DNA from 2 places in the Streptomyces sp. CAU 1734 genome. Region 2 is predicted to be linked to the other one. Evidence: riboswitches for the same ligand, from Rfam matches in the RefSeq annotation. Region 2 holds a riboswitch; the other holds the start of a gene.
What was found. Region 2 has a riboswitch for cobalamin ahead of AAFN69_RS07635 (prenyltransferase/squalene oxidase repeat-containing protein). Riboswitches for the same ligand answer to the same signal wherever they lie in the genome.

Region 1: linked by a shared signal. The riboswitch ahead of metE (5-methyltetrahydropteroyltriglutamate--homocysteine S-methyltransferase) and the one ahead of AAFN69_RS07635 (prenyltransferase/squalene oxidase repeat-containing protein) in region 2 are both predicted to bind cobalamin.

The regions. Positions count from the first base shown of each region.
Region 1 is NZ_JBDQQP010000002.1:381,761-386,928, reverse strand. It holds gene AAFN69_RS05435 (hypothetical protein) at 1-677, shown strand, start outside; gene AAFN69_RS05430 (enoyl-CoA hydratase-related protein) at 788-1,555, shown strand; gene tsaD (tRNA (adenosine(37)-N6)-threonylcarbamoyltransferase complex transferase subunit TsaD) at 1,663-2,736, opposite strand; gene AAFN69_RS05420 (YnfA family protein) at 2,848-3,183, opposite strand; cobalamin riboswitch at 3,323-3,540, shown strand; gene metE (5-methyltetrahydropteroyltriglutamate--homocysteine S-methyltransferase) at 3,709-5,168, shown strand, end outside.
Region 2 is NZ_JBDQQP010000003.1:338,284-343,451, reverse strand. It holds gene AAFN69_RS07650 (aldehyde dehydrogenase family protein) at 1-96, shown strand, start outside; gene AAFN69_RS07645 (muconolactone Delta-isomerase family protein) at 144-431, shown strand; gene AAFN69_RS07640 (hypothetical protein) at 625-2,037, opposite strand; cobalamin riboswitch at 2,178-2,254, opposite strand; cobalamin riboswitch at 2,352-2,489, shown strand; gene AAFN69_RS07635 (prenyltransferase/squalene oxidase repeat-containing protein) at 2,598-5,168, shown strand, end outside.

The DNA of each region.
Region 1 (5,168 bases), on a different contig from region 2:
TCCACCTGCTGGCCCTGATCACCTTCAGCGTGGCGCTGCCCTGGTTCCGGCTGCGCAGGATCGCGGTCACCGCGGAGCGGCCCTCCACCCATGTGGCGCTCGCGCGGTTCGACTACGGGGTGACGCCCTTCGCCGGCTCCTCGACGGCGATCAGCCGCAGCCCGCTGGGACAGTGGCACTCCTTCGCCAATGTGCCCGAGCCCGGCCGCAGCGGCTACCGCCTGACCATCTCCCGGGCCGGTGACTGGACGGGCGAGTTCATCGACGATCTGCCCACCGAGGTCTGGACCAAAGGCATCACCACGGCGGGGGTCGCCAATGTGGAGACCCTGTTCACCCGGGTGGTGTACGTGGCCACCGGAAGCGGGATAGGCCCCTGCCTCCCCCATCTCCTCGCGAGGGAGGTGCCCGCCCTGCTGGTCTGGGCCACCCGCGCCCCCCGGACGACCTACGGCGACGCCCTCGTGGACGAGATCCTCGCGGTTCAGCCGGAGGCCAGGATCTGGGACACCGCCGAGCACGGAAAACCCGACATGCTCGCCCTCGCCCTCGCCGCCCACCGGGACTTCGGCGCCGAGGCGGTGATCTGCATCTCCAACAAGAAGCTCACCTGGCATGTGGTCCAGGGCCTGGAGAGCCGGGGGATTCCGGCCTACGGCGCGATCTGGGACTCCTGAGGCATGCCGAGCGAGCTCACCCTCCGCTTCGGCCTCGCCGGCCCCTCTCACCCATCCGGTCCCACCCATCCGAATCCGCTCCGTCCGACCTTCCGCAGGGGAGTCCCACCATGCATCTGACCACCGATCGGGACGGCCGCGTGGTCACCGTCCGGCTCCACCGGCCCCGGGTGCGCAACGCGCTGAGCACACCGCTGCTGAATGAACTCCTCGCGGTGCTCCAGCCGCTCGACGACGACCCGGGCATCGGCTGCTTCGTCATCACCGGCTCCGACGAGGTCTTCGCGGCCGGCGCGGACATCAAGGAAATGGCGGACAAGTCAGCGCCCGAGATGATCGCCGAGGACTACTTCGGACGCTGGGAGCGATTCACGGCGCTGCGCACGCCCAAGATCGCGGCGGTCGCCGGCTACGCCCTCGGCGGCGGCTGTGAACTGGCCATGATGTGCGACACCATCGTCGCCGCCGACACCGCCGTCTTCGGCCAGCCGGAGATCACGCTGGGCGTCATCCCCGGTATGGGCGGCACCCAGCGGCTCACCCGGCTGGTCGGCAAGGCGAAGGCGATGGATCTGATCCTCACGGGCCGCACGATGGACGCCGCCGAGGCCGAGCGCTCCGGTCTGGTCGCCCGGGTCGTCCCCGCCGAGCGGCTGGCGGCCGAGGTCTCCGCGATGGCGCGCACCGTCGCCTCCTTCAGCGTCCCCGCCGTCCGGGCCGCCCGGGACACCGTGGACCGCGCGCTGGAGACCGGCCTCACCGACGGGGTCCGCTACGAACGGCGCTTCTTCCACTCACTGTTCGCCGGCGCCGACCAGAAGGAGGGCATGCTCGCCTTCCTGGAGAAGAGGGCCCCGCGATTCCGGCGGGACGGCTGACCGTGCGGGGTGCCCGCGCCGAGGCGGGCACCCCCTCGGCCCCCCCTGCGGTGACGCCGGCGCGCCCGGGGATGACCCGGATCGGGCCCGGACCGCCCGGGAAGGGTTCAGACGCGCCCGGCGGCCATCGGCTCGCGGGCGACCGGGTGCAGCGCCGCGTACTCCAGCGGAGCGGAGGGATCGATCGACAGATCCAGCGGTGCCGGTTCGGCCCCCGCCCGCACCAGCAGATCGCCGACGGCGGCGATCATCGCGCCGTTGTCGGTGCACAGCTTCAGCGGCGGTACGCGCAGGGTGATCCCGGCGGACCGGCAGCGCATCCGGGCGAGTTCCCGCACCCGGGAGTTGGCGGCCACGCCGCCCACCACGACCAGGGTGCCGACTCCGTACTCGGCGCAGGCCGCGACGGCCTTGCGGGTCAGTACATCCGCCACCGCCTCCTGGAGCGCCGCCGCGCCGTCCGCGACCGGCACTCCGGTCTCCCGCCGGCTCTCCGCCCAGCGCGCGGCGGCCGTCTTGAGCCCGGAGAAGGAGAAGTCGTACGCGGAGTCGCGCGGTCCGGTCAGCGGGCGCGGGAACCGGACCGCCTTCGGGTCGCCGTCCCGGGCCGCCCGGTCGATGGCCGGACCACCGGGGTAGGGGAGGCCGAAGACCCGGGCCACCTTGTCGAAGCACTCGCCCGCGGCGTCGTCGATGGTGTCCCCGAGATGGGCGATCGGGTCGCGCGCCAGGTCCCGTACGAGCAGCAGCGAGGTGTGGCCGCCGGAGACGATCAGCACCATGCAGGGGTCGGGGAGCGGTCCGTGTTCCAGGGTGTCCGCCGCCACATGCCCGGCGAGGTGGTGCACGCCGTACAGCGGTACGCCGAGGGAGTACGCCAGTGTCTTCGCGCCGGCCACGCCGACCTGGAGCGCGCCGGAGAGGCCCGGACCGGTGGTCACCGCCACGGCGCCGATGTCGGACAGCCGCAGACCGGCGTCGTCCAGCGCCCGGCCGATGACCGGATTGAGTGCGTGGATGTGCGCGCGGGCGGCGATCTCCGGCACCACACCGCCGAAGCGGGCATGCTCGTCCATGCTGGTCGCCACGGCGTGACCCAGCAGTACCCCGTCCCTCACCAGTCCCGCACCGGTCTCGTCGCACGACGACTCGATGCCCAGCACGATCCGCGAAGCGGCCATGAGCGGCCTCCTCTGTCTCTTCACCCGAGCCCTGCTCTTGCGGATCGATTGTAGTTGCACAAAATGTGCAGTAAGGGGCGGCGGGCCGGGACGGAGGGCCCGGAGGGGCGGTCAGTGGCCGCGGGGCGCGTACATGATGACCGCCATGCCGGCCAGGCAGATCAGCGCGCCGGCGACATCGAAGCGGTCCGGCCGGTAGCCGTCGGCGACCACACCCCAGGCGATCGACCCGGCGACGAAGATTCCCCCGTACGCGGCCAGGACGCGCCCGAACTCGGCGTCCGGCTGGAGGGTGGCGACGACTCCGTAGAGACCGAGCGCGATGACACCGGCGCCGATCCAGATCCAGCCCCGGTGTTCCCGGATGCCCTGCCAGACGAGCCAGGCGCCTCCGATCTCCAGCAGGGCGGCGACGGCGAACAGGGCGAGGGAGCGGGCGACGAGCACGGCTGCGGGTACTTTCCGGTGGTGAGCGGGGTGACGGACGGTCCTGGGACATGGTGTCAGGGGTGCGCGGCACCCCGCTGTTGTCTCAAAACGCATACCGGTATTCGGACAATGATGTTCTTCCCGCCCTTCTGGCCTCTACCCTGGCGGGGCAGCTGGTTCGCCCTGCCCGCCAGGCAGACGCGTCGCAAGAGGGAACCCGGTGAGAATCCGGGACTGCCCCGCAGCGGTGAGTGGGAACGACCGCCGTCATACGCACTGGGTCCGCACGGGCCCGGGAAGCGACGGCCAGTAGGTGTTCCGTACGCCGGAACGTGCCCGCGAGTCCGAAGACCTGCCCGCTGTCCGCGCACGGCCCCCGTGCGCGGTGATCCCGGTGACCTCGTGGGCGGGTCGGCGCAGAAGAGACGGATGCGTATGCCGTTCGGGCATGCGCCGTGAATCCGTCTCCGTTCGTCATCCCTTCGCGCCCTCGGCCCCGTCATCCGGGATCCGTCAGGAGAGAAACTCGCGAAGGAGAGTTCTGTGACATCGAAGCCCGCAGCCGCGGCAGAGGCCACTGTGTACGGATACCCGCGACAGGGCCGGGGCCGGGAGTTGAAGAAGGCGATCGAGGGCTTCTGGAAGGGCCGCGTCACCGCCGACGCCCTCCGGGAGACCGCGGCGGGCCTTCGCCGGACGAACTGGCGGCAGCTCGCCGACGCCGGCGTCCGCGAGGTGCCGACCGGCGACTTCTCGTACTACGACCATGTGCTCGACACCAGTGTCATGGTCGGCGCCATCCCCGCGCGGCACCGCGAAGCCGTCGCCGCCGACGCGCTCGGCGGCTACTTCGCCATGGCGCGCGGCACCCAGGACGTCGCGCCCCTGGAGATGACCAAGTGGTTCGACACCAACTACCACTACCTGGTGCCCGAACTCGGCCCGGACACCGTCTTCGCCGCCGACCCGGCCAAGCAGGTCGCGGAGCTCACCGAGGCCCTCGCCCTCGGCCACACCGGCCGCCCCGTCCTCGTCGGACCGGTGACCTATCTGCTGCTCGCCAAGCCCGCCCCGGGCGTGGCCGCCGACTTCGAGCCGCTGACCCTGCTGGACCGGCTGCTGCCGGTGTACGCGGAAGTCCTCGCCGATCTGCGGGCGGCCGGCGCCGAGTGGGTCCAGCTCGACGAGCCCGCCCTCGTACAGGACCGCACCCCGGCCGAGCTCAGTGCCGCCGCCCGCGCCTACCGCGACCTCGGGGGACTGACCGACCGCCCGAAGCTGCTGGTCGCCTCCTACTTCGACCGGCTCGGCGACGCCCTGCCCGTACTCGCCAAGGCCCCCGTCGACGGTCTCGCGATCGACTTCACCGAATCCGCCGCCGCCAACCTCGCCGACCTCGCCGCCGCCGGCGGGCTGCCCGGTAAGCGCCTGGTCGCCGGAGTGGTCAACGGCCGCAACATCTGGATCAACGACTACGAGAAGTCCCTGGCCACTCTCGGCACCCTGCTCGGCCTCGCCGGCCGGGTCGATGTGGCCGCCTCCTGCTCGCTGCTGCACGTACCGCTCGACGCCGCCGCCGAGCGCGACATCGATCCGCAGGTGGCCCGCTGGCTCGCCTTCGCGCAGCAGAAGACCGAGGAGATCGTCACCCTCGCGCGCGGCCTCGGCCAGGGCACCGGAGCCATCGCGGCCGAACTCGCCGCCAACCGTGCCGATCTCGCCTCCCGCGCCGGGTCCGCGCTCACCCGCGACCCGGCGGTCCGGGCCCGTACCGCCGCCGTCACCGACGCCGACGGCCGCCGCTCCCTGCCCTACACCGAACGCACCGCCGCCCAGCGGGCCCACCTCGGCCTGCCCCTGCTGCCGACCACCACCATCGGTTCCTTCCCGCAGACCACCGAGCTGCGGACGGCCCGCGCCGATCTGCGCGCCGGACGGATCGACACCGCCGGATACGACGAGCGCATCCGCGGGGAGATCCGTGAGGTGCTTGCCTTCCAGGA
Region 2 (5,168 bases):
GGACGGGAGAACGGTGTCGAGGCCGTCGCCGAGTTCCTCCAGACCAAATCCGTCGTCACCGAGCACGGCACCCCGTCCGACCCGTTCGGCGACTGACCGCCCGCCCGGAAATCCCCCGACCCCTCAGGAACAGGAAGCGTCCCATGGAATTTCTCGTCAACATCCGGATCACCTGGCCCGAGGCCATGGACCCCGGGCTCAAGGCGGCGGTCTCCGAGGAGGAGCGCGGCCGCGCCGCCGAGCTCGCCGCGTCCGGACATCTGGTCCGCATGTGGCGGGTCCCCGGCCGGACCGAGAACTGGGGCCTGTGGCGGGCGGCCGACCCCACCGAACTCCACACCGTCATCTCGGGGCTGCCGGTCTGGCCCTGGATGGACGTCACGGTGCACGCCCTGGCCGCCCATCCGGTCGATCCGGGACCGGCGGTCTGACGGAGCCGCGTACGGAGGTGGCCGGGCCCCGCCCCGTACCGCCGTGCGGCGGTACGGGGCCTTTCCGCGCCGGCGGGGGGTCCGCGGCTCTCGGCGGCATCCCCGGCCCGGCGCGCCCGGCCGGGGATGCCCGGGTGGGGATGCCCGGGTGGGGATGCCCGGGTGGGGGCCCGGCGGCCCCCACCCGGGGGGCTCAGGCGCCCCAGCGCAGCGCGATGGTGTCCCCCACGCTGATCGTCTTCTCGCGGAGGGCGCCGGCGAAGGAGGAGCCGTCGACGCTGACCTTCCAGGTGTCGGAGCCGCTGTTGGCCTTGCCGTTGACCGATGTGACGGTGCCGGTGCCGGACGCGGGGGTCACACCCGTGACACAGCCGGACGGGGTGGCGGCGCTCGTCGCCGCCGCGAGGACGTCGCCGAGGGTCGTGGTGGCTCCCGCGGGTGTGAGGGAGACCGAGCACACCCTGAGGTTCCCCGCGCCGTCGTCGACGGTCAGCGCCAGCCTGGCCGCGGTGCCCGGGGTGAAGGCGGGTTCGGCGACCCACTGGGGGGCGCCCGGGGTGACCGGAGCCGGCGGGGCGGCGGTGAAGCCCGCTCCGGCGACCGCGCGCAGCGCGTCGATGGAGGCGTACGCGGAGGGCACCGTGTCGGCGGGCTTGTACTTGAAACCGCCCGCCGGGTTGTACTGGTTGGCGATGAGGAAGTCGACCGGCGTCTTGCCGTGGGGCGTGGTGAACTCCGCCGACTGCGGGTTGATGCCGCAGGCGTTCAGACCGGCGACGCCCCAGCCGTTGGAGCTGGTGTTGACCCCGTAGAGGGAGCTGAAGGCACCGGAGGCGCTGACCAGCTTGCCCTTGAGGAAGTTCTTGGCCTGGACGACGTCCGTGTCGGTGTTCGGGACGCCGGAGACACACAGGGCGGCCATCGCGGCACCGGTCATGTCCACATCGCTCGCGGAGTTGATGGCGGTGGGGTTGCCCTCCACCTTCTGGTACGTCCAGCCGCCGTCGTTGTGCTGGTTGGCCCGGATCCGGGTGACCATCGAGGTGGTCAGGGCCTGCGGGACGCGGGTGGTGCCCGTCCGGGTCCTGGCACCGCCCAGCGCGAGTGCGGCGAAGACGGTGCCGTTGAAGTTCGCGGACGGGCCGAAGTACCCCGCCTCGGCCGTCTGCCAGTACCCGTAGATGTTCGCGATGAGGTTGCGCGAGGCCGAGACACGCGCCGGGTCGATGCCCGCGGCGTAGGCGTTGAGCGCGCCTCGCTCGTAGTCGGTGACCACCGGGGCCGCCGACGGCCAGGCGGCGGTGGAGATCAGATCGCGGTAGACGGTTCTGGCGTTCTTGGTGGTGTCACCGCCCGGGGCGACGTCCACGACGGCCGTGCCTGCGGCGGCGAGGGCGCTGAACGCCCACTCGTTGGAGAGGCCGGACCCGGCATAGGAACCGTCGGCGGCCTGGAGCGACTTGAGGTGGGCGACACCGTTGGTCTTGGACGTGGCGATCTGCGCGGGCGTCGAGGTCGCGAAGGCGGGCAGCGCGGTGAGGGCGAGGGCCGTGAGCGCCGCGGGCATCGCGAACGCGAGGCGGCGGGGGGTACGGGGACGGGACATGTGCCAGCTCCTGGAGTCGGCGAGGGCCGGCCGCTCCCGCGCATGCCGGGCACGACCGCATCCGCCGGCGCGGCCGGGCATGGCCCGAGGAGCCGCCGTCCGGATCGCGTGGTACGGCTTCCTGTACTGCGTCGCCCCATGGGCATTCGGGCTCGGAGACGGCTCCCGGCCGTCCCATACCGCTGCGCGTCAGCTCCGGCCTCGCACCGGATTCCCCCATGTGGCAGCCCAGGACGCTACCCGAGTGTCCAAATACACGCCAGGGCAAGGGTGTTCCGCCCCACCGCCGCCGAGGAGCGCGCCGTCTTGACGGCCCATCGGATTCGTGTTGCACTCCGGCTGATAAACACTCGGCACCAGGGGAAGCCGGTCGAAATCCGGCGCTGACCCGCAACCGTAGACCCGATCGTCCCGGGTGAGCCGGAATGCCTGGAGCGGGGATTCAGCACGAGGAACGCCGTCGCGGATTACGGTGTGGTCATCGCCGCCTGCTCATGGTCAACGGCCGTGCGGGGCGCATCGCCACGCATGCAGCCGCCCGGCAGAGACGAGGGGCCGCGGTGGGGACCGGACAGCAGACGAAACGGTGGTCGGGATCAGGACAGCGCCTGCTGTCCCTCGTGACCGCCGCATTTCTGACACTCGGTACGGGCGTGACATATTTCACGGCCTCCTCTCCGGCGAGCGCCGATCCGATCGAGCGGTGCACCCGCACCTCCGGCGCCATCGTCGCCGTGGACTTCGGTCCCTGGGGCGGTCCGGTGGTGCGCGGCTGCGACACCACCCCCACGACCGGCTACGAACTGCTCCAGTCGGGCGGTTTCGGCACGGTGGGCACCGAACACGACGGTCCGGCGTTCGTCTGCCGCATCGGCAGCGGCGCCTTCGACGCCGGGAAGAAGTACCCCACGCCGGCCGAGGACGACTGTGTCCTCACGCCTCAGGCAACCGCCTACTGGTCGTACTGGACCGCCTCGCCCGGCCAGCGGAAATGGACCTACAGCCCGCTGGGTGCCATGTCCCGCACACTCGGGCCGGGCGATGTCGACGCCTGGGTCTACGGCGGCACGGACATCGGCGGCGGCACCAAGGGCAGGCCCGCGTTCACCCCCGACGACGTCCGCGCGGAGGGCGGCGACCCGCCGGCCCCGGGCGACCCGGCCGCGCCGAACGTGCCTCCCGGTACCGTCGATCTGCCCGCCGCGAGCCGCTGGCTCACCGAGCGGCTGACCAACGGGCAGCGTGTCGTCGCCGAGGGCGACACCGCGCCGAACTACCCCGCCACCACCGAGGTCGCCTACGCGCTGGCCGCGCTCGACAACGAGAATCCCGCGGTCCGCAGGATCGCCGGCTTCCTCGGCAGACCGGAGCACACCGCCGCGTACGCCTACCCCGCCGGGAAGGACGAGGCGCCGGACGCCGGCGCCGCCGCCCGTCTCGCCCTCGTCGCCGAAGCCGCCGGCAAGGACCCCCGGGCCTTCGGCGGCCGGGATCTCCTCGGCGACCTCATGGCGAATGTCTGCCTCAGCGGCGCCGACGCGCCGCAGCCCGTCCCCGGCTGCGCGACCAAGGGCGACTTCCGCACGACCGGACAGACCGAGGGCCAGACCCTGGCCGTGATCGCGCTGCTGAGCGGCGGCGTGAAGCCGCCGGCCGACGCGGTGGCCCGGCTGGCCGGGCTCCAGTGCGACGACGGAGGATTCCCCAGCTTCCTGATCCTGGACGGCCAGGTGTGCGAGAGCGAGGCCGGGAGCACCGCGCTCGTGGCTCTCGCCCTCCAGCGGGCCGGCGGGCACACCGCGGTGGTGACCAGGGCCCGCTCCTCGCTCAAGAAGGCGCAGTTCCCGACCGGCGCCTGGCCCGCGGCGTCCTACAGCGTGCCGGGCAGCGCCCACGCCACGGGCTGGGTGGCCCAGACCCTGCGCGCCCTGGGTGACCGGGCCCATGCGAACGCGGGTGTCTCCTGGCTCTCGCGGCAGCAGCTTCCCGGGGGCGGCTTCGCCTTCGAGGAGGGCGTCACCGAGCCGCTTCTGTACGCCACCACCGCGGCCGTCATCGCCGGCGCGAAGAGCGATCTGGTGTCGCTGACCACCAGGGAACCGGCGCCGCCGACCACACCGACCAAGCCGCCCACCACACCGCCTGGTGAAGGCCCGGACCTGAGGAAGGGGTCCGCCTATCTCACCGACCACAAGCGGCTGATCCGGGGCCGCCACTACGAGTCCAGCCCCGGTTTCGCGGAGTTCGGCCTGACCATCGACGGGGCGTACGCGCTCGCCGCCACCGGTCACGACAACGCCACCCTGCGCAATATCGTCGACTTCCTCGACAAGGGCGGCGAGGACGCCGGGGGCCGCGACCTCCACGACTGGACGGGGATCGGTACGGACCACGCCGGTGGCGGGTTCATCGGGAAGGCCGCGGTGCTCGCCGAGTCCGTGGGCCGCGACCCGCGCGACTTTGGCGGGCGGGATCTGATCGCCGCGCTCGCCGAGGGCATCTGCCCGGCGGCGACCCCGGCCACCCCCAGGAAATGCGCGGCCAAGGGCAATTACACCTGGGCCACCTCCGTCTTCTCCCAGTCCCTCGGCGTCATCGCCCAGGTGAGGGCGGGCGAGACCACCGCGGCGGCCGGGCCGATCGCCTATCTGAAGAGCCTCCGGGATCCGTCGACGGGCGCCTGGCCCAGCCTCATCGGCGAGAAGAGCGAGAGCGAGGTCGACTCCACGGCGATGGCCGCGATGACCCTGGACCTGCTCCCCGACGCGGACTCGCGGGCGGCCGTGGACAAGGCCCTCGCCTGGCTGGCCGGACAGCAGCTCGCCGACGGCGGCTTCTCGGGCGCCTCCGGAAACTCGGTGAACTCCGCGGCGCTCGCCGTTCAGGGCCTGTCGCTGGACGCCGGGAAGTACGCGGGCCACCTCGTGAAGGCCCGCAAGTTCCTCGCCTCGCAGCAGAACAAGGACGGCGGCTTCAATGTCGCCAAGGGCGGACAGCCCGGATCGGACGTCCGCGCCTCCGCGCAGGCCGTCGGCGGCGCCACCGGCATCTCCTTCGGTCTGCTCACCCGTGATCTGAGCGGCACCACCCCCGAGCCGGTGCCGAGCGCCTCCCCCCGGCCCTCCCCCTCC